DNA from 2 places in the Bacillus infantis NRRL B-14911 genome. Region 1 is predicted to be linked to the other one. Evidence: a T-box and tRNA genes for the amino acid it is inferred to sense, from the RefSeq annotation. Region 1 holds a T-box; the other holds one or more tRNA genes.
What was found. A T-box is a leader RNA that pairs with one kind of tRNA and senses whether it is charged. The one in region 1 lies ahead of proS (proline--tRNA ligase), so its partner is inferred to be a tRNA-Pro.
Positions count from the first base shown of each region.

Region 2: it encodes a tRNA-Pro, which carries the amino acid that the T-box ahead of proS (proline--tRNA ligase) is inferred to sense. The anticodon was not compared.

Region 1 is NC_022524.1:1,229,138-1,243,587, reverse strand. Features, by position in the region: gene N288_RS06470 (PH domain-containing protein) at 1-1, opposite strand, end outside; gene N288_RS06465 (VanW family protein) at 152-1,063, shown strand; gene cls (cardiolipin synthase) at 1,092-2,603, opposite strand; gene N288_RS25065 (hypothetical protein) at 2,745-2,900, opposite strand; gene N288_RS06455 (ATP-binding protein) at 2,974-4,212, opposite strand; gene proS (proline--tRNA ligase) at 4,356-5,786, opposite strand; T-box leader at 5,930-6,139, opposite strand; gene N288_RS06445 (threonine aldolase family protein) at 6,486-7,526, opposite strand; gene N288_RS06440 (phosphatase PAP2 family protein) at 7,543-8,196, opposite strand; gene N288_RS06435 (M20 family metallopeptidase) at 8,341-9,540, shown strand; gene N288_RS06430 (EcsC family protein) at 9,584-10,294, opposite strand; gene N288_RS06425 (ABC transporter permease) at 10,411-11,622, opposite strand; gene N288_RS06420 (ABC transporter ATP-binding protein) at 11,615-12,355, opposite strand; gene N288_RS06415 (zinc dependent phospholipase C family protein) at 12,914-13,525, opposite strand; gene N288_RS06410 (HIT family protein) at 13,681-14,100, shown strand; gene serC (3-phosphoserine/phosphohydroxythreonine transaminase) at 14,390-14,450, shown strand, end outside.
Region 2 is NC_022524.1:3,767,375-3,781,824, reverse strand. Features, by position in the region: rRNA gene N288_RS19120 (23S ribosomal RNA) at 1-714, shown strand, start outside; rRNA gene rrf (5S ribosomal RNA) at 834-950, shown strand; tRNA gene N288_RS19110 (tRNA-Val) at 959-1,034, shown strand; tRNA gene N288_RS19105 (tRNA-Thr) at 1,040-1,115, shown strand; tRNA gene N288_RS19100 (tRNA-Lys) at 1,125-1,200, shown strand; tRNA gene N288_RS19095 (tRNA-Leu) at 1,224-1,308, shown strand; tRNA gene N288_RS19090 (tRNA-Gly) at 1,318-1,392, shown strand; tRNA gene N288_RS19085 (tRNA-Leu) at 1,399-1,487, shown strand; tRNA gene N288_RS19080 (tRNA-Arg) at 1,507-1,583, shown strand; tRNA gene N288_RS19075 (tRNA-Pro) at 1,700-1,776, shown strand; tRNA gene N288_RS19070 (tRNA-Ala) at 1,792-1,867, shown strand; tRNA gene N288_RS19065 (tRNA-Met) at 1,895-1,971, shown strand; tRNA gene N288_RS19060 (tRNA-Ile) at 1,978-2,054, shown strand; tRNA gene N288_RS19055 (tRNA-Ser) at 2,069-2,161, shown strand; tRNA gene N288_RS19050 (tRNA-Met) at 2,188-2,261, shown strand; tRNA gene N288_RS19045 (tRNA-Asp) at 2,266-2,341, shown strand; tRNA gene N288_RS19040 (tRNA-Phe) at 2,506-2,581, shown strand; tRNA gene N288_RS19035 (tRNA-His) at 2,614-2,689, shown strand; tRNA gene N288_RS19030 (tRNA-Gly) at 2,697-2,770, shown strand; tRNA gene N288_RS19025 (tRNA-Ile) at 2,775-2,851, shown strand; tRNA gene N288_RS19020 (tRNA-Asn) at 2,853-2,927, shown strand; tRNA gene N288_RS19015 (tRNA-Ser) at 2,934-3,024, shown strand; tRNA gene N288_RS19010 (tRNA-Glu) at 3,028-3,099, shown strand; gene N288_RS19005 (hypothetical protein) at 3,174-3,371, opposite strand; gene glgB (1,4-alpha-glucan branching protein GlgB) at 3,563-5,509, shown strand; gene N288_RS18995 (glucose-1-phosphate adenylyltransferase) at 5,451-6,596, shown strand; gene N288_RS18990 (GlgC family sugar phosphate nucleotidyltransferase) at 6,622-7,650, shown strand; gene glgA (glycogen synthase GlgA) at 7,647-9,083, shown strand; gene N288_RS18980 (glycogen/starch/alpha-glucan phosphorylase) at 9,088-11,493, shown strand; gene N288_RS18975 (TraR/DksA C4-type zinc finger protein) at 11,557-12,315, opposite strand; gene N288_RS18970 (1,4-dihydroxy-2-naphthoate polyprenyltransferase) at 12,501-13,433, opposite strand; gene N288_RS18965 (isochorismate synthase) at 13,790-14,450, shown strand, end outside.

The sequences.
Region 1 (14,450 bases):
TATTTCTGCCTCCCTGAATAGTAAGATTCTTTTTTATAATCAGATTTATATTAGCATATACCGGAATTTTCTTCACTCTTTGAGGTGTACAGCCATTCTTCTGTATTACATGAAATTCAGGAGGCTTGCCCATACTATTTCAGGGAGGTGCATGATGAAGCTGTTATTATTTTTCGGCCTTATGGCAGCAGCTGGAGGAATTGGAACGGAACAGTTATCTGTGCTGCAGGAAGGCAAGGATGCAATAAAAGTCCAGAAAGAAGAATTCTCTGCCAATATACCCGGCCTGCCGCTGGCAGATGAAGATAAATTTAAAGCATTCCAGGCTAAAATGAACAGCCTGGCTTATAAAGAGCCGCAGGATGCCAGGATAGGCCCGGGAGAAAGAATCATCCCTGAAAAACCCGGAAGCAAATTGAATCAGGATTTATTTTCAGCGCGTTTTTATACTACTTACTACCAGTCAGGTTCAGGGAGCATTGAACTGCCTCTTCTCCCGATTTATCCAAGGGTCGACAGTGAGCTCATTCTATCTGTTAAAGCACGCCAGATCGGCCAATATGTGACCTATTTCAACTCCCATAATAAGGCCAGAACACAGAATATCAGGCTCGCGGCCGGATCGATAGACAGCATTGTTGTATTTCCCGGAGAAGTATTTTCATTTAATGAAACAGTCGGCAAGAGGACGGCAGCCAAGGGATATCTCCCAGCTCCGGTAATTGTCAGGGGAGAACTGTCCGAGGGGATCGGTGGCGGGATATGCCAGGTATCTTCAACCCTTTATAATGCTGTCGATAATGCCGGAACAAGCATCATCCAAAGATATTCCCACAGCAAGCGCGTGCCGTATGTCCCTTCAGGCAGAGATGCAACCGTAAGCTGGTACGGACCGGATTTCACCTTTAAAAACACTTATAACCAGCCCATCCTGATCCGCGCGCAGGTATATGGAGGAACACTTGCCATCAGGGTCTTTTCTTCGGATGCCATCAAATATGAACCGCGGAACGTCCCAGGCGCAGCAAAGTTCAGCGAAGAAGATGAGAAAGCTGCTGACTGAACAAATGCCAGTCAGCAGCGCAAATGGATTAGAGCACTCCGGAAAACAGTCTGGAGAAGGACTCTTTCGTCCTCTCCCAGAGTCCGCGTTTATAATATTGTACAGGTGTTATCCGTACACTATCCCTCATATCTTCTTCGAAATGCGCTGACAGATCCCTGATTGAGCTGCAGCCAAGCAGGAAGACATTGACCTCGAAATTCAGGTGAAAGCTTCTCATATCCATATTCGCTGTTCCCACAGAAGCCATATTTCCATCTGCGATGATGATTTTCTGATGGAGAAAACCTTTTTGGTAAGAGTAGACTTCAACTCCATATTTAAGTAGCTCGGAAAAATAGGACCTGCTTGCATACTGGGTGAGAAAGCTGTCATTCTTTTCCGGAACCATGATCCTTACCTCCACCCCTTTTGCTGCAGCCACCCGCAGCGCAGTCCTGATTGCTTCGTTCGGGACGAAATAAGGCGTGGCAATCCAAATCGACCTTTCTGCACTGGTGATCATCGAATAAAAGAAATCTCCCATGATTCCCTGCTGTGTATCAGGCCCGCTGGCAACCACCTGTATCGCCCCATTGATTTCATCCTCATCGGCTGGCCTTTCACTGACCGAATATTTGTCAAGGACCTGTTCCCGGCTGACATACTCCCAGTCCAGAAGGAAGACTGTATGCAGTGTGTATACGGCCTCACCTTCCAGCACCATATGGGTGTCGCGCCAGAACCCCATCGCTTCATCCTCGCCGAGATATTCAATCCCGACATTGAGCCCGCCGACAAAGCCGGTCTCCCCGTCGATCACGACGATTTTTCGATGGTTCCTGAAATTGATTTTCTGATTGAAGAAGCCGAATTTCAAAGGCAGGAAGCAATGAACCTTGATGCCCGCTTCCTCCATCCTTTTAATTTCATTCACAGCCATCTTCATGCTGCCGGCAGCGTCATACATGAAAAGGACCTCGACTCCTGCTTCAGCCTTCTCAATGAGGATATCAATGATCTCTTTGCCGAGCCTATCCGAGCGGAAGATATAGTATTGTATATGGATGAATTTTTTTGCTTTCTTCAGCCTTGCCTTCAGCTCTTCAAACGTTTCTTCGCCATTTTTCAGCATCTCAGCCCTGGATGAGGTGCTGATGGGGGTCATGCTGGCATTCGCAGCAAACCTGGCAAAGTTCTGCTGGTTATCCTGCAGAAATGTAAGGTCCGGTGAATCTTTCCGCTTCATCATCCTTTTCCACTGCTCTCTGTCATTGCTCCTTTTTGTGCGGAAAAGATATCCTTTCAGATAAAGCTGCCCTGAATATAAGTAGAACATATAGCCTGCCACCGGAATGAAGATCAGGACATAAATCCAGAGGAGCGTATGGTGGGAAGTGCGGTTTTCAAGAATCAGCGAGTAGATGCTCACCAGTATAATAAAAGCATACAGCCCTGCGCAGGCGAGCTTCCAGAAGTAGCCTGCACCGGTAAAGAACAGGACATACAGGGAAGCAGCCAATATAAGCAAAAAGACAAATTCTATTCTCTGTTTTTTCATACGATCATTCTCCATGTCTATAGAAAGTTTCCTTTTGTATACCCTTTGTGCCTTGAGAGGGAAACCTGGCTTGGTCTGCACCAGGTACGAAAAAAAACGGGCTGTGCCCAGTGGCATGCCCGCTTGCTTTATTCTCCCGAACTATTTTCTCATATTCTCCTGATCTTTCAGCCTGTTCTGCTGGTCAGGCTTCCTTCCCTCTTTAAGCTTGTCAGGCGCTTCCCCGCCGGAATGCTGCTTTCGTTCATATTCAAGCAGGCTTTCCTGGTTCTGGCCATCCTTGTTATTTTCAGGCATGAGCTGTCCCTCCTAACGGTGTTTTTATCCTTATTCCCGAAAAGAGGCTTGGGAAACGCCTATTTGATCAGCATCAGTTAAATGAATGTCCCTTTGCTTCCGTCTGGGTTTTCGGGAGTATAATTTCAAAAACCGTCCCTTTATTGACCTCGCTGCTGACTTTGACGAGCCCGCTGTGATTTTCGATGATTTTAAAGCTGGTCATCAGGCCAAGGCCCGTCCCCTTTTCTTTTGTTGTATAAAAAGGCTCGCCAAGTGTGTTGATCCGCTCTGGAGGGATGCCTGTCCCTTCGTCTTTGATCATGACAGCCACATGCCCATCCTTCCTGTCCGCTGCCTTGATCGTGATGGTCCCGCCATCCGGCATGGCTTCAGCAGAATTTTTTATCATATTGATAAATACCTGCTTCAGCTGATTCTCCTCACACCATATCTCCGATTCATCCAGATCAAGCCCGGTGATTATCTGGACATTATGGATCAGGCATTGCGGCTGAATCAGTACAACCACTTCCTGAATCAGCTTCTTAAGATCGCATACCCTGTATACCGCAGCCGCAGGTTTGGCGAGGACAAGGAACTCTCCAACAATCAGATTGATCCGGTCCAGCTCTGAGATGGCAATATCGGCATACTCCCGATTTCCCTCCGCCTTCAGCAGCTGGATGAATCCTTTAATGCTTGTCAGAGGATTGCGGATTTCATGGGCAATCCCAGCGGCCATCTGCCCGACAAGCGCCAGCTTCTCTGACTTTTGCAGAAGCAGGTCTGCCTGCTCTTTTTTAACCGTAACATCCTGGCCGATTGAAAGCACTGCCTTCCTGCCCTGAAAGCTTGTAAATAAGGTGGACACTTCAAAATAAATCTTTTTGCCGTCAAGCCTGGTAATTTTCTGTTCCCTCCGGCCTGCCGGAAGTTTTTCTTTATATGTTACATCAAGTATCTTCTTGTATTTGGCGGCATCCGGCGCTTCCATAAAATCAAATACTGACCTGCCGACCAATTCCTCTTTGCTTTCAGCAGCCACCATCTTCTCAGCCGCTTTGTTTGCATAGACAATTTTGTCATAATCCTGGATGATGACAGGCTCCGGCATCGTTTCGATCAGCTGCCTGTAAAATGCTTCGTTCTCTTTCGCTTTCCCTGTAAGATATTTCAATTTGTCATATTGCCAGCCTACAAACCAGGCAATAATAGTGGCAATGGTGAAATCAACAATTTCCTTATGCCAGGGGTCATCGAAAATGAAGGCTTGCGTTAAAGTGAATAAAATAGAAATGCTGACTAAAGCGAATTGGCCCGTTCTCTTCATTTATAACAATCCTCTTTGGTGGATTTAATGTTGTCGGCGAAGCTTTCACTGCCTTAGTCAATACATTCTTTTTCCGGGCCAAAATTCCTTCCCGGCAGAAAAAATATTAAATGGTTTTCAAATAACTTTCCTGCAAAGCCCCGTTAATAAGCTTTTGCCCAATAAACGAGCTCTTCTGCCTTATTGCCGCAGCAGACACAAACATCGGATATATGCTCCTGTTCAAAAGGAATGCAGCGGGAGGTTGCACCGGTCTCCTCCTTAATTCTGTCTTCACATTCCCTCCTGCCGCACCACATTGCTTTAATAAACCCCTGATTATCCTTCAATGCCTGCTTGAACTCACCCATGCCTGCAGCATTCTCTGTTTTTTGTTCGCGTAGGTCCCGCGCTTTTTCCAGCAAGCCTGACTGGATATCTTCCAGCAGCCCGGCGATTGCCTGCTCTGCCCCTTCAGCCTGGACAAACAGCTTTTCGCCTGTATCCCTGCGGACAAGCACGACCTGATTATTCTCGATATCCTTCGGGCCGGCCTCAAGCCTGAGCGGGATTCCTTTCATTTCGTACTCATTGAACTTCCAGCCAGGCTTTTTGTCGCTGCTGTCAATTCCGACCCTGAAACTCTTGCCGAGTTTCTCTTTCAGCTCATAGCAGAAATCAAGAACCCCTTCTTTATGCTGTGCCACAGGGACGATCATAAGCTGGGTTGGCGCAATCCGCGGCGGGATGATCAGGCCCCTGTTATCGCCGTGGACCATAATCATGGCGCCGATCACTCTAGTCGTAAGCCCCCACGACGTCTGATGCACATGCTGAAGTTCCCCTTCTCTGTCCGAATACTGGATGCCGAATGCCTTGGCAAAACCGTCCCCCAAATGGTGTGAGGTTCCTGTCTGGAGTGCTTTTCCGTCATGCATCAGGCTCTCAATTGTGTAGGTGAATTTTGCGCCGGCGAATTTTTCTTTCTCTGTTTTCCTGCCCTTAAGGACCGGTATGGCCAGGACGTTTTCACACAGATCTGCATAGACATCGAGCATCTTTGTCGTTTCTTCGTGCGCATCCTCGTCTGTTGCATGGCATGTATGCCCTTCCTGCCACAGGAACTCAAGCGTCCTTAGGAAAGGCCGGGTCGTTTTTTCCCATCTGACCACATTGGCCCATTGATTGTACAGCTTAGGCAGGTCCCTGTAAGAATGGATGATATTTTTATAATGTTCGCAAAAAAGGACCTCTGATGTCGGCCTGACGACTAGCCGTTCTGCCAGCTCTTCTGATCCGCCATGGGTCACCCATGCCACCTCTGGCGCAAATCCCTCGATATGGTCCTTTTCTTTCTGGAGGAGGCTTTCAGGAATAAACATTGGCATATAAACATTTTCATGCCCTGTTTCCTTGATCCTTCTGTCCAGCTCGTTTTTTATATTGTCCCACAAAGAATATCCGTAAGGTCGGATGATCATTGATCCCCTGACACTTGAATAATCGATCAGATCCGCCTTGGTCACCACATCTGTATACCATTGGGCAAAATCCTCTTCCATTGCCGTAATTTCTTTTACAAATTCCTTTGCCATGATTGCACCCCATATTCTGATTAAGTGTGAAACGATAAACGCATCAGCTCTCATCCCGGCCAGGGAAAGAGCTGCTGAAGCTTCTTGAAGAGTGCAGAAGCGCCGGCATTCTGCTGGAAAAATAAAAAAGCCCCGATTTATAAAATAGGGACCAGATCATGGCGGTACCACCCTAATTTATAAAGCAAGGCTTTATACTCTCTTCATGATAACGGCATGTGCCGCTGCTGCCTTCAAGTATCCGGCAGCGAACTCCGGGGCAGGTTCGGCAGCTGTCTATAGAAGCCTCCCACCGCCGGCTCCCTCTCTTGGATAGACATAGACTGTTTACTGATCCCCTTCATTGTTTCAGTTATTTTTCAGTATTATATACAGTGAAATGTACGATGTCAAACCTGTATTTTATTAGATTTCAGCTGTTTTGGTTTTGCTGGGATAGATTAGGAGGAATTCAGCATGAATTTTTGTGAAGAAGAGGCGATTCTATATGAATTACTGTTTTATCAAACGGCGAATATGGTCATTCTGCCTGAATTCTGCTTTATTCTACATAAAATTCGAAAGATTTTACCTAAAATCTCAATGATTCTCCCTAAAAACTGTTATAATTTTTCCTCCTTACAATAAATTCCAAAATCAACACTAAAAACCGGTGCCCTCCCTAATCAGAGAACACCGGTCCTGATGCTAATTCAAATTTTACAGCGCAGACACATGCCCCGCTGCCGTCCTGCTGACAGCATCCAGCGCCTTTTCTATATCACTGGCAGACACATCGAAATGAGTGGTGAACCTCACCGAAGATGGCCCGAAAGTAACTGCGCGAACTCCTTCCTTCTCCAGCCTTTCTACAAACTGCTCTGAGCTCAGGCCCAGTTCCTTTACGTCTGCAACTATGATATTTGTATCTACCTGGTTGACGACATTAATGCCTTTTATATTTTGAATCCCCTCAGCAAGCTTCCGGGCGTTCTCATGGTCTTCGTGAAGCCTGTGCCTCATCTGCGTCAGTGCAATCAGCCCTGGTGCCGCGATGATGCCTGCCTGCCTCATGCCTCCCCCAAGTCTTTTCCTCCAGATGCGGGCAGACTGGATAAATTCCCTGCTTCCGGCAAGGATTGACCCGACTGGTGCTCCAAGCCCCTTGGACAAGCATACCTGGACTGTATCAGCATGCCGGGTGAAATCAGTGACCGGCCTCTCAAGTGCGGCTGCGGCATTGAACAGCCTTGCTCCATCCATATGGACAGGAATTTTATGCCTGCGGGCAATTGCATGGATAGCCTCCATATTTTCCACAGACACAGCAGCCCCTCCAGCACGATTATGTGTATTTTCCAGACAAATCAGGCCGGTTTCGGGAAAATGCTGATCTTTCCCCCGTATGGCAGCTTCTATTGCGCCGGGATCCATTTCCCCCCGTTTTCCTGCAATCGTTCTTGTCTGGACACCGGCAAAAGCAGAAGCGGCTCCTGATTCGTAATAGAAAATATGGGACTCTGCCTCTAGGAGAATTTCGTTCCCTGGTCTTGTATGCGTCAGGATGGCCGCCTGGTTTCCCTGGGTACCGCTTGTCACAAGCAGGGCTGCTTCCTTCCCGAGTATGTCTGCTGCGGACTCTTCAAGCTTGATGATGGAGGGATCTTCCGCGTAGACATCATCCCCGACTTCTGCTTCGTAAGCAGCCTTCCTCATTTCTTCTGTCGGCTTTGTCACTGTATCGCTTCTTAAATCTATCATCCTTATTCCTCCTGTCTTAATTCACTTTCCTGCCAAAGCTGCTGTTCATAAATACATAGAATATAACCCATATGTAAACCCAAATAAAAGCAAAAGCATACCCTCCCGCAACATCGGTCGGATAGTGGACCTGAAGGACAATGCGGCTGATCCCGATCAAAAGGATCCAAAGGGCAAACGCAGCTGCCGCCATCATCCTGGCTCCAGCAGACTTTAATTCCTTTATGACAAAATAGGCTGTCAGCATATATAAAATGCCCCCTACCATCGCATGTCCGCTCGGGAAACTGAGACTATTCACCTCAGTGATATGCTCCAGCTCCGGCCTCTCTCTGCCGAACAGCTCCTTCAGCCGCTTGCTGGCCTCGTTCCCGAGTGCAACGGCAAACACAAGGACTGCCATGCCCAGATAGTCTCTCTTCTTGAACCACAGCCAAGCAAGAACTATAAGCGCTGCCAAACCGATGCCCTGCTTGTCGCCAAACCAGGTGAAAAATTCAAACAGCGGATAGAAAGAGGCCGAAAAAATCCCTGTGACAGCAGATGAGACAGCTCCGTCAAACCATAAAGATTCTCCCCCTGATACTGAATAGCCTATCAGCACTGCTGCAGCCACTGCCATTATAACAGCTGCCAGCGCTGCTTTTGATTGTTTTAACTGCAAACCCATACCATCTCCCCAGCTTCTTTTTCATACACTCTTAGAATATTATTCTAAAGTTTTTCAAATTTGAAGGCTTATTATCCTGCAATTTATAAAAATAATGTTATAATTTTCGAAACAGTAAAAATTAAAACACAAAGGAGAGTTATTATGATCAGTTCATTATTCAGCAGACTTGAAGACTATTATGAAGAAATGGCAGCGATCCGCCGCTATCTCCATCAGCATCCTGAACTTTCCTTTCAGGAAGAAAATACAGCAAAATACATAAAAGAATATTATGAAAAGCTGGGAATCGAAGTAAAAGGAAATGTCGGCGGGAATGGAGTCGTAGCCAAGGTTTACGGAGAGAAGCCAGGGAAGACGATTGCCCTCCGTGCCGATTTTGACGCGCTTCCAATCCAGGATGAAAAAGATGTTCCTTATAAATCGCTCGTCCCGGGCGTCATGCATGCCTGCGGCCATGATGGCCATACTGCAACACTGCTTGTGCTTGCAAAGGTCCTTCACGAGCTGCGCTCCGAATTGGAAGGGACGTATGTCCTGATCCACCAGCATGCGGAAGAATATGCACCGGGCGGCGCTGTTTCCATGATCAAGGATGGCTGCCTTGAAGGAGTGGACGCCATTTTCGGCACCCACTTATGGGCTTCCGAACCGACAGGAAAGATCCAGTACCGGACCGGTCCTTTCATGGCTGCAGCCGACCGCTTTGAAATCACTGTACAAGGAAAGGGCGGACACGGAGCGCAGCCTCATAAAACGAAGGATGCCATTGTGACAGCCTCCCAGCTTGTCGTCAACCTCCAGCAGATCGTCAGCCGGAAGGTCGATCCAATTGACTCAGCCGTTGTTACTGTCGGATCATTCACGGCCCAAAATGCCTTCAATGTCATTGCCGATAAAGCTAAATTGGAAGGCACAGTGCGCACCTTCAGCGAGCAGGTGCGGAACGATATTGAAGAAGAATTGGAAAGAGTCGTGAAAGGAACCTGCTATACTGCTGACAGCACATACAGCTATACTTATCACCGCGGCTATCCGGCTGTCATCAACCATGAAGAAGAAACCAACTTCCTAGCCGAGTGCGCGAGATCGATTCCTGAGGTCAAGGAAGTCGTTGAAACAGCACCGGAAATGGGCGGCGAGGATTTTGCCTATTATCTTCAGCATGTAAAAGGCACATTCTTCTTCACAGGAGCGAAGCCTCTCAGCGATGATGCTGCATACCCGCACCATCATCCAAGATTCGATATTGATGAAAAGGCAATGCTGATTGCTGCAAAGACACTAGGTTCTGCGGCACTGCAATACCACAAAGTCGAGTTTCAGGAAAACGTCACCGTATAAGCAAAAAGCATCCGCCGATGATTCGGAGGATGCTTTTTTTCCTTTATTTTTTTAGAAACCGGAGCCTGTAGGCATTCCTTGCTGTCTCTCCCAGCTGGTCAAGCAGATTATAATTCGCATAAGCCCCCGCAACCGCCCCTATGCCCGGGAGCAGCTGCAGCATTTTGGCAAAGTCTATATAATCACGGTACTCCTGCTGGAACCCGCGCCATTCCATATCCTTCAGCTCTTTCACTTTCTCATCCCAATTCTCAATGACAGCCAATGTTTCCCGCCTTTTCTCATCACTTGAAAACGCAAGCTGAAACACATGCAGGATAAAAAGGCGCTCCTCATATTCTCCGGGATCATAGCCATAAATGGCTGAAGCTTCAAAAAGGAATTTCATTTTGATTGAAAGCAGCAGCGGGAAGTCGGCAAGCCCTAATAGGATGCCGCCTGCGCCTGTGCCGGCTCCTTCAATGGTTGCAGTCTTACGGTATGCAGCCAGCTTTTCAGCCAATTTTCCGTCCATTTCCTCAAGGCGCAGCCCGGCATCGAGCCTTTTCCTGGTAGTCAGATTAGAGCCTGCCAAGGTTGCTTTTACCATATTCTTGATTCCCTCGGTAATGACGGCATGTGCTTTCTCCGGGATATAGCTGTTGATTTTTGTCTGCGCCTTCTTTGAAAGACGGTTAAGCATTCCGGAACGCTTCAGCAGCTTCCTCTTCCACTCCTCCAGCTCCCGTGAAACCATCTGTTCATACTCATTCATTCGGCTGCACCCTTTCCTCTCGTTCAGCTTTTAGTTTGTGCTTAATACTACGTTTTTCTTCCGGAAAGGTTTCAGGCGCTGCAAAAAGCCTCCATTTAAATAACGGAGGCTTCTAATCAGTTCTTCAATTTCCTTCTGCTGTAAATATTCGCAAATACCCACGAAAACACGGCACCAGCTGCCGCACTGGCAAGCGCGGCCAGCCCGTCCCCCTTCAGCAGCACAACCAGGGAAAGAATGATGGTCTGCAGATAAAGGACAGCTGAGAGAAGTGAAGTAAAGGCTTTTTCCCGCCACTCTTCCTTCAGAGGGTAAAGCTGGATCCAGAGCTTGTTCTCATGATGGTTCCTGAGCGGCAGCAGCTGAAACCCCGTCAGATAAAGGAATAACAGCACAAGGAGGATCTGCCCCATCCCGAATGATATCAAATAAAGCGCCGCTCCCCCTATTACTGTCAGCCTGATGAACAGGCCGAAATAATCACCTGAGCGGATGAAGGTCCTCATATATAAATGCGCATGCAGCTTATCCTGCCCATATGGGATCCTGTTTGCCAGCCAGTCCAGCCATTTGCGCCGCTTCACTCTATCTTTAAGCTTCGGCACATCTGTAAAAAGATTGGCCAGGCGGTAAAAGGATGTCATCCTTCTTTCTTCCTGTTCAATAAGATATTCCCATTTCAGGCCCTTTGGTTCAGTCTGTTTCCTGAAATACAGCCATAGTACCAGCAGGACTGCCGGTACTGGGAGCAGGAACAGGATGCCGGCATTTGAAAATAAAAGATAAAGAAAAGCTGCATTGAGGCAATACCTGATAACAGAATCGATCATCTTTGTATTTTTTTCAACGTAATATTGGACATGCCAGCGGATCAGAAGATTCAGCAGCTTAACAGCGAGTGAGCCTATCAGAAAGAAGAGAAACGGCTCAAAGCTTCCCCCGTTTACGACTGCGTACATTGGCATGAATATGCCGAGGCCCATCAGCAGAAGATAGGCCTGCACGGCCCAGCTGACACCCAGCGACCTGCGAAAATAGCCTGACAGCCTGTTTTCTACAGGCAACAGGAAGATTTTATCTGCTTCAGTCAAGAAAGTATAAACAGGGCTGTATGTCAGCAATACCCCCAGCAGGACAGCCATGATCGCAGCCGCAGGAAAATCTTCCGGGACGCCTTTAAGCCATTCCTGATAATAAAAGGCCGCCATCCCGAATAGAAATACGAGCACAATGACAATATGCCCGTTCAATATATAGCGGAGATAGCGGCTCAGTTCTTTGAGCCCATCCCCGAATCTGTTCTTCCAAAGTTTTCCCTCTTCAAACATAATCTTCTTCCTTTGTCAGCTGTATATATAGATCATCAAGTGTCGCGCCTGGCATGGAGAATTGCTGCTGCAGCTCAGAAAGTGTGCCTGCAGCCCTCACCTTGCCCTCGTGGAGAATGACAAAACGGTCGCAATACCGCTCCGCTGTAGCCAGGATATGGGTCGACATCAATATGCCCGCCCCTTCCTCTTTCATCTTCTTCATAAGATCAAGTAGCGATTGGATGCCGAGCGGGTCCAGCCCGACAAATGGTTCATCAACTATGTAAAGTGATGGCTGCACCAGGAAAGCACACATGATCATGACCTTTTGCTTCATCCCCTTTGAAAAATGGGCCGGGAACCATTTCAGCCGCTTCTCCATCCGGAATTCCTTCAGAAGGCCCTGCATTCTTTCCTGATATTCTTTCTCTTCGAGGCCATAAGCCATCGCTGTCATTCTCAGATGCTCCTCAAGCGTCAGTTCATCATAAAGGATCGGGGTTTCGGGGACAAACGCGAATTTTCTTCTGTATGCCTCCTTATCCTTGTGAAAAGGAGATCCATTGATTGTGATTTCCCCGGAATGCGGCTCCATCAGCCCGATAACATGCTTGATTGTCGTACTTTTGCCTGCTCCATTCAATCCAATCAGGCCGACGATTTCATTTGCATTCACAGTGAAGGAAACATCCTTCAGAACAGGATTCCTCGTATAGCCTCCTGTTATATTGCTAATATTCAACAAAGACATTCCAAAACGCCCTTCCATCTATTGTGATGCTTCTAGTTTAACAAAATGGCTGCCCCAGCAAAAGATTGAAGCAGGGACAAATTTAAATCCGGATGCATATCCCCTCTTTCAATGGGCATTCTAATCTATGAAGGGGAAAGATGATTTTCATCAATTGAAATGAGGTGTCTGTCAAAGACCAATTTCATTCAATATAAGCTTCCAGCGTTGCTATAAGGGGATGGTTGCATTGCACAGGAGTGCCAATTAACCAGATACTTGGAACACATGACATTCTTCTGGAATGAGGTGTTTATCAAAGACCCATCAGCCAGCTTTATAAGTTGTGAAACCTATAAAGAAACAAGGGGATGGTACGCTTGAACAAGGATCAGATCTCTCACTAAGCACTGACCATTTTAAAAAATGAGGTGTTTGTCGCAGAGAATAACCTGTAATAGAACGTTTCAGCGAAGTGATTTCCCCTTCAGAAGGAGCAGGATCCGCACCGGGTCCTGCTTTCTTTGTGATGTTTGGCCCGCAAACCTGCATCTGGTCTGCAAAAAAATCAGCAGCTTCTCAAAGCCGGGCGGCAGCCTGTTCGATTTTCAGGCAGGCAAGCTCAGCAGCTGTTCCCACATAACCTGCAATCTGGTCAAAAGTGAACACCTTTAGCGGCGCATTCAGTGCATCCTCACCGTACTCCATATCAGCAAGGCAATGCGGGACAAAATCACTAACGGCATGGGACGGCACTTCCTCCAAATCAGGCATTCCCCTATTCTCATTCAGTAACGCAGCAAGGCTGCGGCTCCCGTAAGCAGCAAGCAGCTTCCCATTAAGGAGCCCAAAATCCGCATGGTATAGCTTCAAGATCCGTTCGTCCTGATCCATTCTATTTCTCAGCCATGGCAGATAAAAGCCTTTAAGCCACAAATCATCGGCAATCAGATGCGCATAATATCCAAGGATATAGGCATGATTGCTTGCATGCCGGTACTTTTCAAGGAAAGCTTCATAATCAATCGACCTAGTAAAATCCTCAGTCTCCCCTGTGTAAAAATGCGAAAGCTCCTTTGGCGAAACAGCATCAGGTGCAATCCCTCCGAGCAAAAAGGAAGCCTTATCCCTAATCTTTAATTTTTCAGCAGCCATATCAGCTACCAGCAGATGCATGATTCTTGAACCCACCCTGATTCTCCTTCCATATATACAGTACTTTGTAAGTTCGCCATCCTCCCTCATTCTCCTTTAATCTTTCCTTTGCCGGCAAAATTGGCGGATGATTTCTCCTCACATCCCCTGGTATGGTAAAATATTGAGAAAAAGAAAGGGCAGGTGCCATTATGCAGGATTGTATTTTTTGCAAAATCATCAATGGGGAAATTCCCTCAGCGAAAGTTTATGAAAATGAACATGTATATGCTTTCCTTGACATCAGTCAGGTAACAAAAGGCCATACACTTGTCGTCCCGAAAGTACATAAAGAAAATCTTTACGAGCTGACTCCCGAAATCGCGGCACGGCTATATGAGTCGGTTCCTGCCATCGCCAGCGCCATCAAAGAAGAATTTGACCCGATTGGGCTCAATACATTGAATAACAATGGCGAAGCAGCAGGACAGTCGGTATTCCATTTCCATCTGCATCTCATCCCGCGCTATGGAAAAGGCGACGGTTTCGGCGCTGTCTGGAAAACCCACCAGGATGAATACTCTCCTGAGGATTTGAAGCAGATTGCTGGAGGCATCAGCAGCCATCTGTAATAGCAGGAAAAAAATCCGTACTAAAGCTGAAACTGGCTGAGTGCGGATTTTTTTGTGGACCGGGCCGGTTTTAGGAGGCACTGGCGAGGCTGCTCATTTTTAAGGGGGCCCCTTACCTGATACCCTTTTGATTCAAAATGTGCCTCAAAATTCAGACTGATAAAACAACTGTAAAGTATTCCTTTTTATCATTTTTAAAACATTCCCACTTTTTTGTTTACTTTCGTTCTGTTTCTGATAGGATGGAATAAAGTTTTTATTCTTTAAAGCACTATAGGGAGGTAAGATAATGAAGCGTGCATTGAATTTCAATGCCGGTCCGGCCGCCCTCCCTCTTTCTGTACTGGAGG
Region 2 (14,450 bases), 2.3 Mb from region 1:
ATTGAAATTCTAACCCGCGCCCCTGATCGGGGCGGGAGACAGTGTCAGGCGGGCAGTTTGACTGGGGCGGTCGCCTCCTAAAAAGTAACGGAGGCGCCCAAAGGTTCCCTCAGAATGGTTGGAAATCATTCGCAGAGTGTAAAGGCACAAGGGAGCTTGACTGCGAGACCTACAAGTCGAGCAGGGACGAAAGTCGGGCTTAGTGATCCGGTGGTTCCGCATGGAAGGGCCATCGCTCAACGGATAAAAGCTACCCCGGGGATAACAGGCTTATCTCCCCCAAGAGTCCACATCGACGGGGAGGTTTGGCACCTCGATGTCGGCTCATCGCATCCTGGGGCTGTAGTCGGTCCCAAGGGTTGGGCTGTTCGCCCATTAAAGCGGTACGCGAGCTGGGTTCAGAACGTCGTGAGACAGTTCGGTCCCTATCCGTCGTGGGCGCAGGAAATTTGAGAGGAGCTGTCCTTAGTACGAGAGGACCGGGATGGACGCACCGCTGGTGTACCAGTTGTCTTGCCAAAGGCATCGCTGGGTAGCTATGTGCGGAAGGGATAAGTGCTGAAAGCATCTAAGCATGAAGCCCCCCTCGAGATGAGATTTCCCATAGCGTCAAGCTAGTAAGATCCCTGAAAGATGATCAGGTTGATAGGTCTGAGGTGGAAGCGTGGTGACACGTGGAGCTGACAGATACTAATAGATCGAGGACTTAACCACATTTGATTGCTTTGTAATTCTTCTTCTGCATTATCTAGTTTTGAGGGAATAAAAATTTTAAAAAATCCCTTGCAAAACAAAAACAAGATGATATAATAATACTTGTCTTGAAAAAATAGTCTGGTGGCGATAGCGAGAAGGTCACACCCGTTCCCATACCGAACACGGAAGTTAAGCTTCTCAGCGCCGATGGTAGTTGGAGGTTCTCCTCCTGTGAGAGTAGGACGCTGCCGGGCTTTAATATGGAGGATTAGCTCAGCTGGGAGAGCATCTGCCTTACAAGCAGAGGGTCGGCGGTTCGATCCCGTCATCCTCCACCATAATTGCCGGTTTAGCTCAATTGGTAGAGCAACTGACTTGTAATCAGTAGGTTGGGGGTTCAAGTCCTCTAGCCGGCACCAGTTTCAAATGAGCCATTAGCTCAGTCGGTAGAGCATCTGACTTTTAATCAGAGGGTCGAAGGTTCGAGTCCTTCATGGCTCACCATTCAATCTCTAGTAATGAATTATGCGGGTGTGGCGGAATTGGCAGACGCACCAGACTTAGGATCTGGCGCCGCAAGGCGTGGGGGTTCGACTCCCTTCACCCGCACCAATTTTATATGCGGAAGTAGTTCAGTGGTAGAACATCACCTTGCCAAGGTGGGGGTCGCGGGTTCGAATCCCGTCTTCCGCTCCAGAGATTGCCGGGGTGGCGGAACTGGCAGACGCACAGGACTTAAAATCCTGCGGTAGGTGACTACCGTACCGGTTCGATTCCGGTCCTCGGCACCATTAATTTTATTTTAACTATGCGCCCGTAGCTCAATTGGATAGAGCGTCTGACTACGGATCAGAAGGTTATGGGTTCGACTCCTTTCGGGCGCGCCATACTATTTATGTAATGAAAGCCAGAATATAAGCCAACGAGTGAACACCTGACTGCTATTGCAGGATGATGTGAATAAGGAAGCACTGAAGAGATTCGACGCTTATCATTTACATGACGGGGAGTAGCTCAGCTTGGTAGAGCACTTGGTTTGGGACCAAGGGGTCGCAGGTTCGAATCCTGTCTTCCCGACCATTTTAAAATTAATATGGGGCCTTAGCTCAGCTGGGAGAGCGCCTGCTTTGCACGCAGGAGGTCAGCGGTTCGATCCCGCTAGGCTCCACCATATAACCTTATAAAAAATACTTGATTTGGCGGTGTAGCTCAGCTGGCTAGAGCGTACGGTTCATACCCGTGAGGTCGGGGGTTCGATCCCCTCCGCCGCTACCAAATTAAGGACCTTTAGCTCAGCTGGTTAGAGCAGACGGCTCATAACCGTCCGGTCGTAGGTTCGAGTCCTACAAGGTCCACCATTTACTTGAAATATGGAGGTATACCCAAGTCTGGCTGAAGGGATCGGTCTTGAAAACCGACAGGCGGGTAACACCGCGCGGGGGTTCGAATCCCTCTACCTCCTCCATTATATTTTTGAATGATTTTTATCGTCGCGGGGTGGAGCAGTCCGGTAGCTCGTCGGGCTCATAACCCGAAGGTCGCAGGTTCAAATCCTGCCCCCGCAATACTGGTCCCGTGGTGTAGCGGTTAACATGCCTGCCTGTCACGCAGGAGATCGCGGGTTCGATTCCCGTCGGGACCGCCATTTTCACTTGTACAATCCATATCCAGTATAGCTCAGCAGCTCAGTCGGTAGAGCAGTTTGATACCTTATCTGAAAAGCTTCTGCGGCAATCTGTAAGGAAGTCCGTGAGAATTGATGAACAAAGGACTTAAACCATACAAGGTTTAGGAAGTGAATTTTATTGTGGCTCAGTAGCTCAGTCGGTAGAGCAAAGGACTGAAAATCCTTGTGTCGGCGGTTCGATTCCGTCCTGAGCCACCATTTATTATTTTATCTAATAGCATTGAACAGTGGCGATTGTGGCGAAGTGGTTAACGCATCGGATTGTGGTTCCGACATTCGTGGGTTCGATTCCCATCAGTCGCCCCATAAAATTGCGGGTGTAGTTTAATGGTAAAACCTCAGCCTTCCAAGCTGATGTCGTGGGTTCGATTCCCATCACCCGCTCCAAAGTGGGCCTATAGCTCAGCTGGTTAGAGCGCACGCCTGATAAGCGTGAGGTCGATGGTTCGAGTCCATTTAGGCCCACCATTCCGCAGTAGCTCAGTGGTAGAGCATTCGGCTGTTAACCGAACGGTCGCAGGTTCGAGTCCTGCCTGCGGAGCCAATCTATGGGGAAGTACTCAAGTGGCTGAAGAGGCGCCCCTGCTAAGGGTGTAGGTCGGGCAACCGGCGCGAGGGTTCAAATCCCTCCTTCTCCGCCATAAGGCCCCTTGGTCAAGCGGTTAAGACACCGCCCTTTCACGGCGGTAACACGGGTTCGAATCCCGTAGGGGTCATACAAAAAAGCTGTCAGCATCATGCTGGCAGCTTTTTTGTATGCATTATTTTCTTTTAAGCATTTGCTTGATGCTTAATCTGGAAGCTCTTCATTGTTTTGCAGCCGGTTTCCCGGATTATTTAGATCTATATCCGAAACAACTCCTGTATAAGGCCCCCGGAACATATCTCCTGTCGCCAGGATTTTTCCATCTGCAGGACCGAACAGCGGCAGTTTTTCTTCAGCAGCCTCTCTCTCCCGCAGGAGAAATTCTTCTTCCTGATTTGCCATCTTCATTCCACCCTTCATAAAAACATATGCTTATTATAGGCAATTCCCGCTAGAACCATTTCTATTTTACAAAAATAATCGAATTATAAGAGAAAATATCGAAAAATTTAATTTATTTTTACAAGGTATTTTTACATTGAACACGAATATAAAAAAGAATGTCAATGAACTAAAATCTGTTGGAAAGAAGGATGGCTGTGAAAACGATGTTACCCACCGACTATCAGATGCATTTATTTCATGAAGGCACCCTTTTTGACAGCCACCGTCTTTTTGGTGCCCACGTAATATTTGAAGATGGCAAGACCCTAACCAGGTTCGCTGTATGGGCTCCTAACGCCAAGGAAGTCAGGGTTGTAGGGGACTTTAACAGCTGGAATGGGGATGATTTCAAATTACATAGAATGAATAATGAAGGGGTATGGCACATAGTAATTGAGAAGGATTTGGCAGGCTGCCTCTATAAGTATGAAATATTGACACAAGAAGGCACCAGGCTGCACAAAGCTGATCCATATGCCTTCTATTCAGAGAAAAGGCCAGGCACAGCTTCAGTTGTATGGCCGCTTGAAGGCTATAAATGGAATGACCAGTCATGGCTGAAAGGAAGGATGAAGAAAAATACCTTTGCAGAACCGGCAGTCATCTATGAAATGCATGCCGGAACGTGGAAACGGAATAATGGCAACAGTCTGCTGAATTACAGGGAGCTGGCGGATGAAATTGTGCCTTATGTCCTTGAACATGGTTTCACACATGTAGAATTGCTCCCTCTTGTCGAGCATCCGCTCGATGCCTCCTGGGGCTATCAGGGGACAGGGTATTTTTCTCCGACCAGCCGGTATGGGAAGCCGCAGGATTTCATGTATTTTGTCGATCAATGCCACCAGCATAACATCGGTGTCATCCTGGACTGGGTTCCCGGCCACTTTTGCAAAGATGCCCATGGACTCTATAAATTCGACGGAACCCATCTCTTTGAATATAAGAACGAGAAGGATAGGGAGAATTATGTATGGGGCACTTCAAACTTTGACCTGGGCCGAAATGAAGTGCAGAGCTTTTTAATCTCCAATGCATTATTCTGGCTGGAAACCTATCATATAGACGGGTTCAGAATGGATGCAGTTTCTAATATTATTTATTGGCCCAATTCCCATGAACAGCATCAGAATCCGTATGGAATTGAATTCCTCCGCAAGCTCAACAGCACTATCAGGCAATATGATCCCTCCATTTTTTTAGCAGCTGAAGATTCATCCAATCTCCCTCAGGTGACCTCTCCTGCCCATTATGGCGGCCTGGGCTTTCATTACAAATGGAATATGGGCTGGATGAATGACGTACTGGCATATATGGAAACCAGTCCAGAGGCGAGGTCTGGAAAGCATGGCAATATTACATTTTCACTCTTATACGCTTTCAAGGAAAACTTTATATTGCCTCTCTCCCATGATGAAGTTGTACATGGAAAGAAGTCTCTCCTCAATAAAATGCCTGGAGATTATTGGAGAAAGTTTGCCCAGTTCCGGCTGCTCCTGGGCTATATGATGGCACATCCAGGTAAGAAACTGCTGTTTATGGGCTTTGAAATCGCCCAATTTTCAGAATGGAAAGATTCAGAAGAGCTTGACTGGAATCTGCTGGATTATGAAATGCACCAGAAAGCAAACAGGTATACAAAGGATTTGATACGGCTTTACAGGAGGTCCAGGCCCCTATTTGAACTGGACCATGTCCAGGAAGGCTTTGAGTGGATTGATGCAGATAACCGGGAACAATCGATTTTCTCTTTCGTCCGCTTCAGTGCTGCCGAGGGTGAACACCTCATTGCAGTATGCAACTTTACAGCCGACCCGTATCGGAATTTCAGGATCGGAGTCCCGCATGCCGGAAGCTACAGGGAAATATTCAACAGCGATAAGGAAGAATATGGGGGATCCGGCTGGATCAACAAAAAAGTAGTCAAAACAGAAGAACTGGAATACCACGGCCGGCCTTATTCAATTCAAATGGCTATCCCGCCGTTTGGTATTACTATTCTGCGTCCTGTTAAACATAGAAAGGAGAGGAAAGGGAATGGCAAAGACAAAATGTGTGGCCATGCTGCTGGCAGGGGGAAAAGGATCAAGGCTTAACTCTCTGACTGAGAATCTTGCAAAGCCAGCTGTACCATTTGGAGGCAAATACAGGATCATTGATTTCACCTTGAGCAATTGCACAAATTCAGGGATTGATACAGTCGGGGTCCTGACCCAATATCAGCCTCTTGTACTTAATTCTTATATCGGCATAGGAAGCGCCTGGGATTTGGACAGAATGAACGGAGGGGTAACCGTTTTGCCGCCATATGCCGAATCTTCAGAGGTCAAGTGGTATACAGGCACGGCGAGCGCAATATTCCAAAATATAAACTATCTTAAACAGCATGAACCTGAGTATGTGCTCATCCTGTCAGGTGATCATATCTACAAAATGAATTATGACCTGATGCTTGATTATCACATTGAAAAGAACGCTGATGCTACCATTTCCGTCAAAGAAGTTCCCTGGGAGGAAGCCAGCCGCTTCGGAATCATGAATACGAACGATGATCTGAGCATTGCAGAGTTTGATGAGAAGCCGGAGAATCCGAGAAATAATATGGCTTCGATGGGAATTTATATATTTAAATGGGACGTACTTAAGGAGTATCTGGAACTGGACGATCTGGATAAGGACTCTTCACATGACTTCGGAAAGGATATTATTCCAAGGCTTCTGAATGACCGCAAAAGTCTCTATGCCTATCCTTTCAGCGGTTACTGGAAGGATGTGGGGACTGTGCAAAGTCTTTGGGAAGCCAATATGGACTTGCTGGATGACGATTGCCAGCTGGATCTGAATGACTATTCCTGGAGGATCTATTCTGTTAACCCCAACCATCCGCCGCAATATATCGCACCGATGGCGGAAGTGGATGAATCCATGATCAATGAAGGCTGTGTTATTGAGGGGGAAATTTATAAAACGGTCCTCTTTCAGGGAGTAGAGGTCAAAGCGGGTTCAATTATAAAAGAGTCGGTCATTATGCCGAATGCTGTCATCGGAAAAAATGTCTTTATTGAAAGAGCAATTGTTCCTTCTGATATGCACATACCGGACGGAACGGTTATCAGAGATGATGAAAATGAGGGTGAAATAATCCTTGTGACAGAGGAAATGATTAAGGAAATCCATTCATAGGAATATAAATCAGGAGGGGATATAGTTGAATAAGAGATTGCTGGGCGTTATAGATGCAACAACCTACCATGAAGGATTGGAAGAACTGATAGTCCACCGCTCTCTTGCGGCAGTGCCCTTTGCAGGCCGCTACCGGTTGATAGATTTTGTTCTCTCCAGCATGGTGAATTCAGGGATTGCCAGTGTGGCCATTTTCCCGAAATTTCAATACAGGTCACTGATGGACCATCTTGGATCAGGAAAGAACTGGGATTTGAACAGAAAGAGAGACGGCCTCTTTTTCTTTCCATCTCCGCTCCTTGATGGGCCTAGGCAGGGGGTAGGTTCCTTCAATCATTTTGCAGCCAACCTTGATTATTTCTACCGCAGCAATCAGGAATATTCTTTAATAGCAAATTGCTACACTGTTCTTAATATGGACTTTCGGCCGGCCCTTGAGAGGCATATCCAATCCGGATGTGACATTACGGAACTCAGGCATAACGGAAAATCCCTTGAAATGTATCTTGTGAAAACTTCCCAGCTGATCGAATTCATCGAAAACAGAAATGAAACAGGCTATTCCTGTATGAGCGATATAGCAGCCGACCTGAACCATGTTTATAAGGTCTGTGCGTACGAATATACAGGGCATGTTGCGAGGATCGACTCGATTGAAAGCTACTATCTGGCAAGCATGAGCATGCTTGAGCCCGAAACCTTCAACAAGCTGTTCCGTAAAGATCAGCCAGTTTATACGAAGGTAAAGGATGAGCCGCCTGCGAGGTACCTGAAAGGCGCAGGGGTGAAGAACAGCATGGTGGCAAACGGATGCCTTATAGAGGGAACGGTTGAAAACAGCATCATCTCCAGGGCTGTCAGGATTGGAAAAGGATCAGTTGTGAAAAATTGCATCATTATGCAAAAATGCCAGATCGGAGAAAACTGTATATTGGATTCAGTCATCATCGACAAAGATGTCAGAATTGAATCAGGGACTGTCATGGAAGGTTCTCCTGTGCAGCCAATCGTAATCCGGAAAGGAACTATACAAGGGGCGCTGATGAATTCATGAAAGTCTTATTCGCTGTATCTGAATGTGTGCCATTCGTTAAATCAGGGGGGCTTGCCGATGTGGCAGGCTCCTTGCCGAAAGAATTGAAAAAGCTGGGAACGGACGTAAGAATCATTCTGCCAAAGTATGGGAGCATACCGGAAACTTATAAGAAGAAAATGAAAAAGGTCAGGGAGTTCAGCGTTTCCGTGGGCTGGCGAAACCAGTACTGCGGAATCGAAGAGCTTGTCCATGACGGTGTCATTTTTTATTTTGTCGATAACGAGTATTATTTTTTACGTGACCAGCTTTACGGATATTTTGATGATGGAGAAAGATTTGCTTACTTCAGCAGGGCTGTCCTGGAAAGCATGAGAGAGCTTGATTTCTATCCTGATATTATTCATTGCCATGACTGGCATACAGGCATGGTCCCCTTCTTGCTGAGTGTCCAATACAGACACATAAAGGAATATGCTTCTATAAAAAGCGTATTTACCATTCATAATCTTCAGTTCCAGGGCATCATGCCAAAAGAGGCGCTAGGTGACTTATTTGGCCTTGAAGAGTTTTGTTTTAATGCAGAGCAGCTCGAATTTTATGGCTGCATCAATTTTATGAAGGCGGCCCTTACATCTGCCGATAAAATAACAACCGTCAGTCCTACCTATAAAGCTGAAATTCAGAATGAATATTATGGAGAGAAGCTTGATGGGCTGCTTAGGATGCGGGACGGTGACCTGGCCGGCATACTTAATGGGATTGATGCTGATTTTTATGATCCGGAAAATGATCCGATGATTGCTGCGCCGTATAATGTGAATCTATTAACAAATAAAGGCAAAAATAAACGCAGCCTTCAAAAGATGGCCGGCCTCCCGGAACACCCGGAAGTACCCATTATTGCAATGATTACAAGACTGACGAGCCAAAAAGGCCTTGATCTTGTAAAGTGTGTCTTTCAAGAGCTGATGTCAGCGGAGGTACAATTCATTGTCCTTGGCACCGGAGAAGAGGAATTTGAACAATTCTTCGCCGGAATGGAGCAGGAATATCCGGAAAAGGTGAGAGCGTATCTACGCTTTAATGAGGATTTGGCCCATAAAATATACGCAGGCGCAGATTTATTCCTGATGCCTTCAAAGTTTGAGCCATGCGGCCTCGGACAGCTGATCGCCATGAGGTACGGGACGATACCGATTGTCAGGGAGACGGGGGGATTAAACGATACAGTCCATTCATATAATGGGGAGGCAGGAGAAGGAAACGGCTTCTCCTTTACTAATTTTAATGCCCACGATATGCTCTATACCATTAACCGGGCCATTTACTATTATAGCCGGAAAGAAGAGTGGAAAGAGCTGGTCAAGAGGACGATGAGCCTGGATTACAGCTGGGCCCAGTCTGCGTTCAAGTACAGCAAGCTTTACGAAGGGCTTGTTTCAGGGGAGTGAGAGGATGTTTTCGGATAAGGAAGAGTTCAAGGAGGTCTTTTTGACAAGGCTTGAAATGACCAGCGGGAAAAGCTTTCCTGACAGCACGAAGCGCGATCAGTACCAGACCCTCGGACATATGGTGAGGGAATATGTCAGTATGAACTGGATCAACACAAATGAGCGCAGCAGGATGATCAAGCAAAAACAGGTCTATTATTTATCCATTGAATTCCTTCTTGGACGGCTGCTGCGCAATAATCTGCTTAATCTCGGCATTCATAAAGTCGTTGAGGAGGGGCTGCAGGACCTTGGCATTGAACTGGGCGATCTTGAAGAGTCAGAGCCCGATGCGGGCCTGGGGAACGGGGGGCTTGGCAGGCTTGCGGCCTGTTTCCTTGATTCCCTTGCATCGCTCGATCTGCCAGGGCATGGGTGCGGTATACGCTATAAGCATGGGCTTTTTGAGCAGAAGATTGTCGACGGATATCAGGTCGAGCTGCCGGAACAGTGGCTGAGGCACGGAAACGTCTGGGAAATAAGAAAGGCTGATTCTGCAGTGGAAATCCCTTTTTGGGGAAGAGTGGAATGCAGCGAGGAGGAAGGCAGGCTGGTTTTCAGGCATCTGCCTGGTGAAACGGTTACTGCAGTTCCGTATGATATGCCGGTTGCAGGGTACCAAACTGAGACAGTCAATACATTGAGGCTCTGGAGTGCAGAGCCTTCTCCTTTTCCTCAGCATAAAAATATTATGCAATACAAAAGGGAAACTGAGCTGATTTCGGAATTCCTGTATCCGGATGACACACATGATGAAGGGAAAATCCTCCGTCTTAAGCAGCAGTATTTTCTTGTATCAGCGAGTATCCGGTCGATTATAGAGTCCTTTAAAAAGCAGCATGGAAATATGAAGGATTTTAATCAGTTTATCAGCATCCATATAAATGATACCCATCCGGTGCTTGCGATTCCGGAATTGATGAGAATTCTTGTAGATGAAGAAAAGATGGCCTGGGAGGAAGCGTGGGATATTACGGTTTCAACCATTTCCTATACAAATCATACGACGCTTTCCGAAGCATTGGAAAAATGGCCGATCCGTCTATTTCAGCCTCTTCTTCCGAGAATCTTTATGATTGCGGAAGAAATCAACAAGCGGTTCTGCCTGAAGCTGGAGGAAAAGTACCCCGGTGATTGGGAGCGGATCCGGTCAATGGCCATCATCTCCGATGGAGAAGTGAAAATGGCGCATCTGGCCCTTGCCGGAAGCCACAGTGTCAATGGAGTGGCGGCTCTTCATACAGAAATTCTTAAACACAGAGAAATGAAACAGTTTTACGAATTGTATCCCGAAAAATTCAACAATAAAACCAATGGCATTACACACAGACGGTGGCTGCTGAATTCCAACCCCCGCCTTGCGGGCCTGATCTCAGAAGCCATCGGTCCCGGCTGGATAAAGGAGCCCCAGCGCTTGGGAGAGATGGCCAAATTTGCTGAAGACAGCAGTATGCTCCTGGAGCTTGAGCTGATCAAAGAGGAAAATAAACAAAGGCTTGCCCGCCGGGTCAAGCAGCAGACAGGCCTTTCCATTGATACGTCATCTATTTTTGATATCCAGGTAAAGAGGCTTCATGCCTATAAAAGGCAGCTGTTGAATGTGCTTCATATAATGCATATGTATAATAGGATAAAAGAGGGGGATTCCCACATTCAGCCCCGGACTTTCATATTCGGTGCTAAGGCGTCTCCAGGCTATTATTATGCGAAAAAGATCATCAAACTCATCAATACAGTTGCTGAAAAAGTGAATAATGACCCGGCAGCGAATAAGCTGATTAAAGTCGTATTTCTTGAAAATTACCGGGTATCCCTTGCCGAAGAAATTTTCCCTGCTGCAGATATCAGTGAACAGATTTCCACCGCCAGCAAGGAGGCATCAGGAACGGGCAATATGAAATTTATGATGAATGGGGCACTGACCGTCGGTACTCTGGACGGCGCCAATGTAGAGATACTGGAGAGGGTTGGGGAAGAGAATATTTTCATTTTCGGGCTGGCTGCCGAAGAAGTTCTCCGTTATCAGCAGAATGGTGAATACCGGTCAATGGACTATTATCATCTTGATAAAAGGATCAGCACCATCATCAATCAGCTGACCAATGGATTTTTCCCTTATGCCGGGGATGAATTTGAAAGCATCGCGGATTCGCTGCTGATGCATAACGATCAATATTTTGTCCTCCGCGACTTCGATTCCTATGCTGCCATACAGAAACAGGCAGCTAATGCGTATGGAGACAGGCTTGGCTGGCAGCGGAAAAGCCTGATGAATATAGCCGCATCAGGTCATTTCTCCAGCGACCGCACCATTCGTGAATATGCCGAAGAAATTTGGCATATCCAGCCGGCAGCAAGCCATTCTAAATAAATTTTGCAGACGAAGCAAAAGGCCTGGTTACCCACAGGCCTTTTGTTTGCCGTTTTTCAGCTGTCATTTGTTTTCCTTATCCTCCAGATAGCTGTCCCCTTTTTTATAAGGGACCTTGCCGAACGGCGCATCCAGATTTTCATCTTCCAATTCCTGCTGGTATTGCTCTTCTGTATCCGAGCGGACAACCCTTCGATTTTTCCCTTCTATATCAGTCGCACTGAAGGTTTCATATTCTTCTGTGAATCCTTCATCATTATGATCCGTATCATACAGACTGTTATAATCCTTATGCTGACCGTTGAAATCGGACGGTGTTTCGGAGGTGCCATAGCTGGCAGCCTGTTCAAAGCTGTCCTGTTCATCATTAATGTCTTTGTAATCATCAAAATTAAAATGGTTGTCATGATTGGGACTCAGCACGTCTTCCTCTGCAGGCCGGTCTGATGCAGGATGCTGAGAAGGAGCATGGTCAACACAATATAAAGCCGTTGGGACTGCCTCAAGTCTTTCAAATGGAAGGTCCTTTCCACACTCCCTGCACTTTCCGTAAGTCCCATCCTCAATTGCCTGGAGGGCTTTGTTCACTTTATCCAATTCCTCGTTCTGATGCTCTTCGATTGCCTGATCTTTCTCTCTTTCAAAAAGCTCAGTGCCCGCATCACCGGGGTGGTTATCGTACATAGAAAGTTCACCGACTGTATCCCTTGCGCTTTCATTGTCAAAGCGGCTGTTCGTATCACTGTCCAGCTGTTCTTCAATGGTCTTCTTATCTTCTTCCAGCATAGACTTCAAATCGTTGATCTGATCCTTTGTAATCATTGTTCCACATCCTGTTCCATAAGTAGTATTTATTAGAATAAAAGGCCGTTTCCGGCTAAAGAGACAGTTGCATGCAGGCCTATTTGCCTTGCTTAGAAATTACCCTTTATTCAGCCAATGAAACATGGCGGGAAGACCGCAAAAAAAGCCCTCTGCACAGTGCAGAAGGCTATAATATCAATTTTTTACAGCAGATATCCCAGAAACAGGCCGACAGACAGCAGAAAACCGAAAATGGTGTTCGTCTGAGCGGTAGCCACCATGGCAGGCATCATTTGGGCAGGCTTTGTTTTGCCGATGAAGCCCTTTGTTGCCTTCACAGCCTTTGGGACACTGAGAGCGACAATGGCCAGCCACGGAGAGATATAGCCTGCAGCTATCATTACGAATATCCATATATAAGAAATGGTGAACATGATCCCAAGGAAGTATATTGCCTTGTCCCTGCCGAGCAGAATTGCCAGGGTCTTCCTGCCAAATTCCTTGTCTCCATCCAGATCCCTGATATTGTTGGCCATCAGGATCAGTCCGACGAGGATGAAAATAGGAACTGAAATCATCACACTAAGCGTGGTAACTGTGCCTGTCTGGATAAAGAAGGATATGAGGATGATCATCATACCCATGAAGAAGCCTGCTACAATTTCCCCAAATGGCGTATAGGCAATCGGGAAAGGGCCTCCAGTATACAAATAGCCGGCTGCCATACAGACAAGTCCTACCGCGGCAAGCCACCAGCTGCTGTTCATGCAGATATAAACGCCAAGGAGCAGCGCGATGAAGTAAAGGGCAAAGGCAAGCTGAATCACTGTCTTAGGTTTAATCCCTTCACGCACGATGGCGCCGCCAATCCCAATGGATTCAGCTGTATCAAGGCCGCGCTTAAAGTCAAAATATTCATTGAACATATTCGTAGCCGCCTGGATCAGAAGGCTGGCCACGAGCATGGCCAAGAAAAGGCTGAAGCTGATATCTGTTGTATCTATTGCCAAAGCAGTGCCCAGCAGGACGGGCACAAAAGCTGCCGTCAAGGTGTGCGGCCTGGTTAATTGCCACCAGACTCTCCATCCGCCCGATTTCATGGCAGGCGAAGGATCGGGATGCGTTTGTGGTTGCATTTTTGACTCTCCCCTTAATATATTCTTTGTATAACAAACCTTTATATTTTAGCTTAAAATCAGCTGCAGGTCAAAAATGTCCTGACATACTCAAGTTTAGCAAAGATCAATGGGGTGTCAATGGATTTTTGCATACTGCCGAGGCGGGAATTACCTGATTTTCCGCCTTTTTTCAGGCATCGTGCTGCCAAACATAGGATATGGAAGGAAAACGTGAAGAGCAGGCTTTTATAATATTGATGATACATGCATCCTCAGGCCGATGTTGTTGACATCATATAATCATGAGGTGTATCTTAAAATAAGCTGAAAAACGAAAGAATAACAGCGGTAAAGCTGTTATTGGAGGGATTTTCTTGGTTACGATACAGGATACGGAACTTAAGGAAGGAATCCTGGAAGCAATTAAAAGGGCCGGGGCTTTTTCGGAGCCTATCCTTGTCAGTGAAGTCCATAAACTGGACCATATTGACCCATTATCATTTTTTGCTTCAGGAAGACAGGCGTTTTTTGGTGAACGCTTTTACTGGAAAGATCCTTCGAATGAAACCATCCTAGCCGGTTTGGGAATATGCAAACTTATTCAGTCGGATATGGCTTCCGGCCGTTTTTCTCATGTAGAAAAAGAGTGGAAGCGCTTTATCCGCAATGCAGTCATATATAATGAATACTCTGCCGCCGCTGCAGGCCCTGCCCTGTTCGGGGGATTCTCTTTTGATCCGGAAAAGGAAAAGACCGCTTTATGGTCCAAATATCCGGATTCTCTTTTTCATGTTCCGAGGTATTTGCTGACGCAGACTGGAGGACAAACATTCCTGACGACAAATGTTGTCTGCACGAAACATGATGATGTGTCGCTTGCTGAGAAAATCAGGGAAGAAAGGCGCCTCCTGCTCGAAGGGATTGGGGCATCTGTTCAGGAGGAGGAAAGCAGGCTTATCTCTGAAGAGGAAATTCACCCGCAGGAGTGGATGGATTCAGTCACTTCAGCGGTCGAAAATCTAAAGGCTGGAAAGC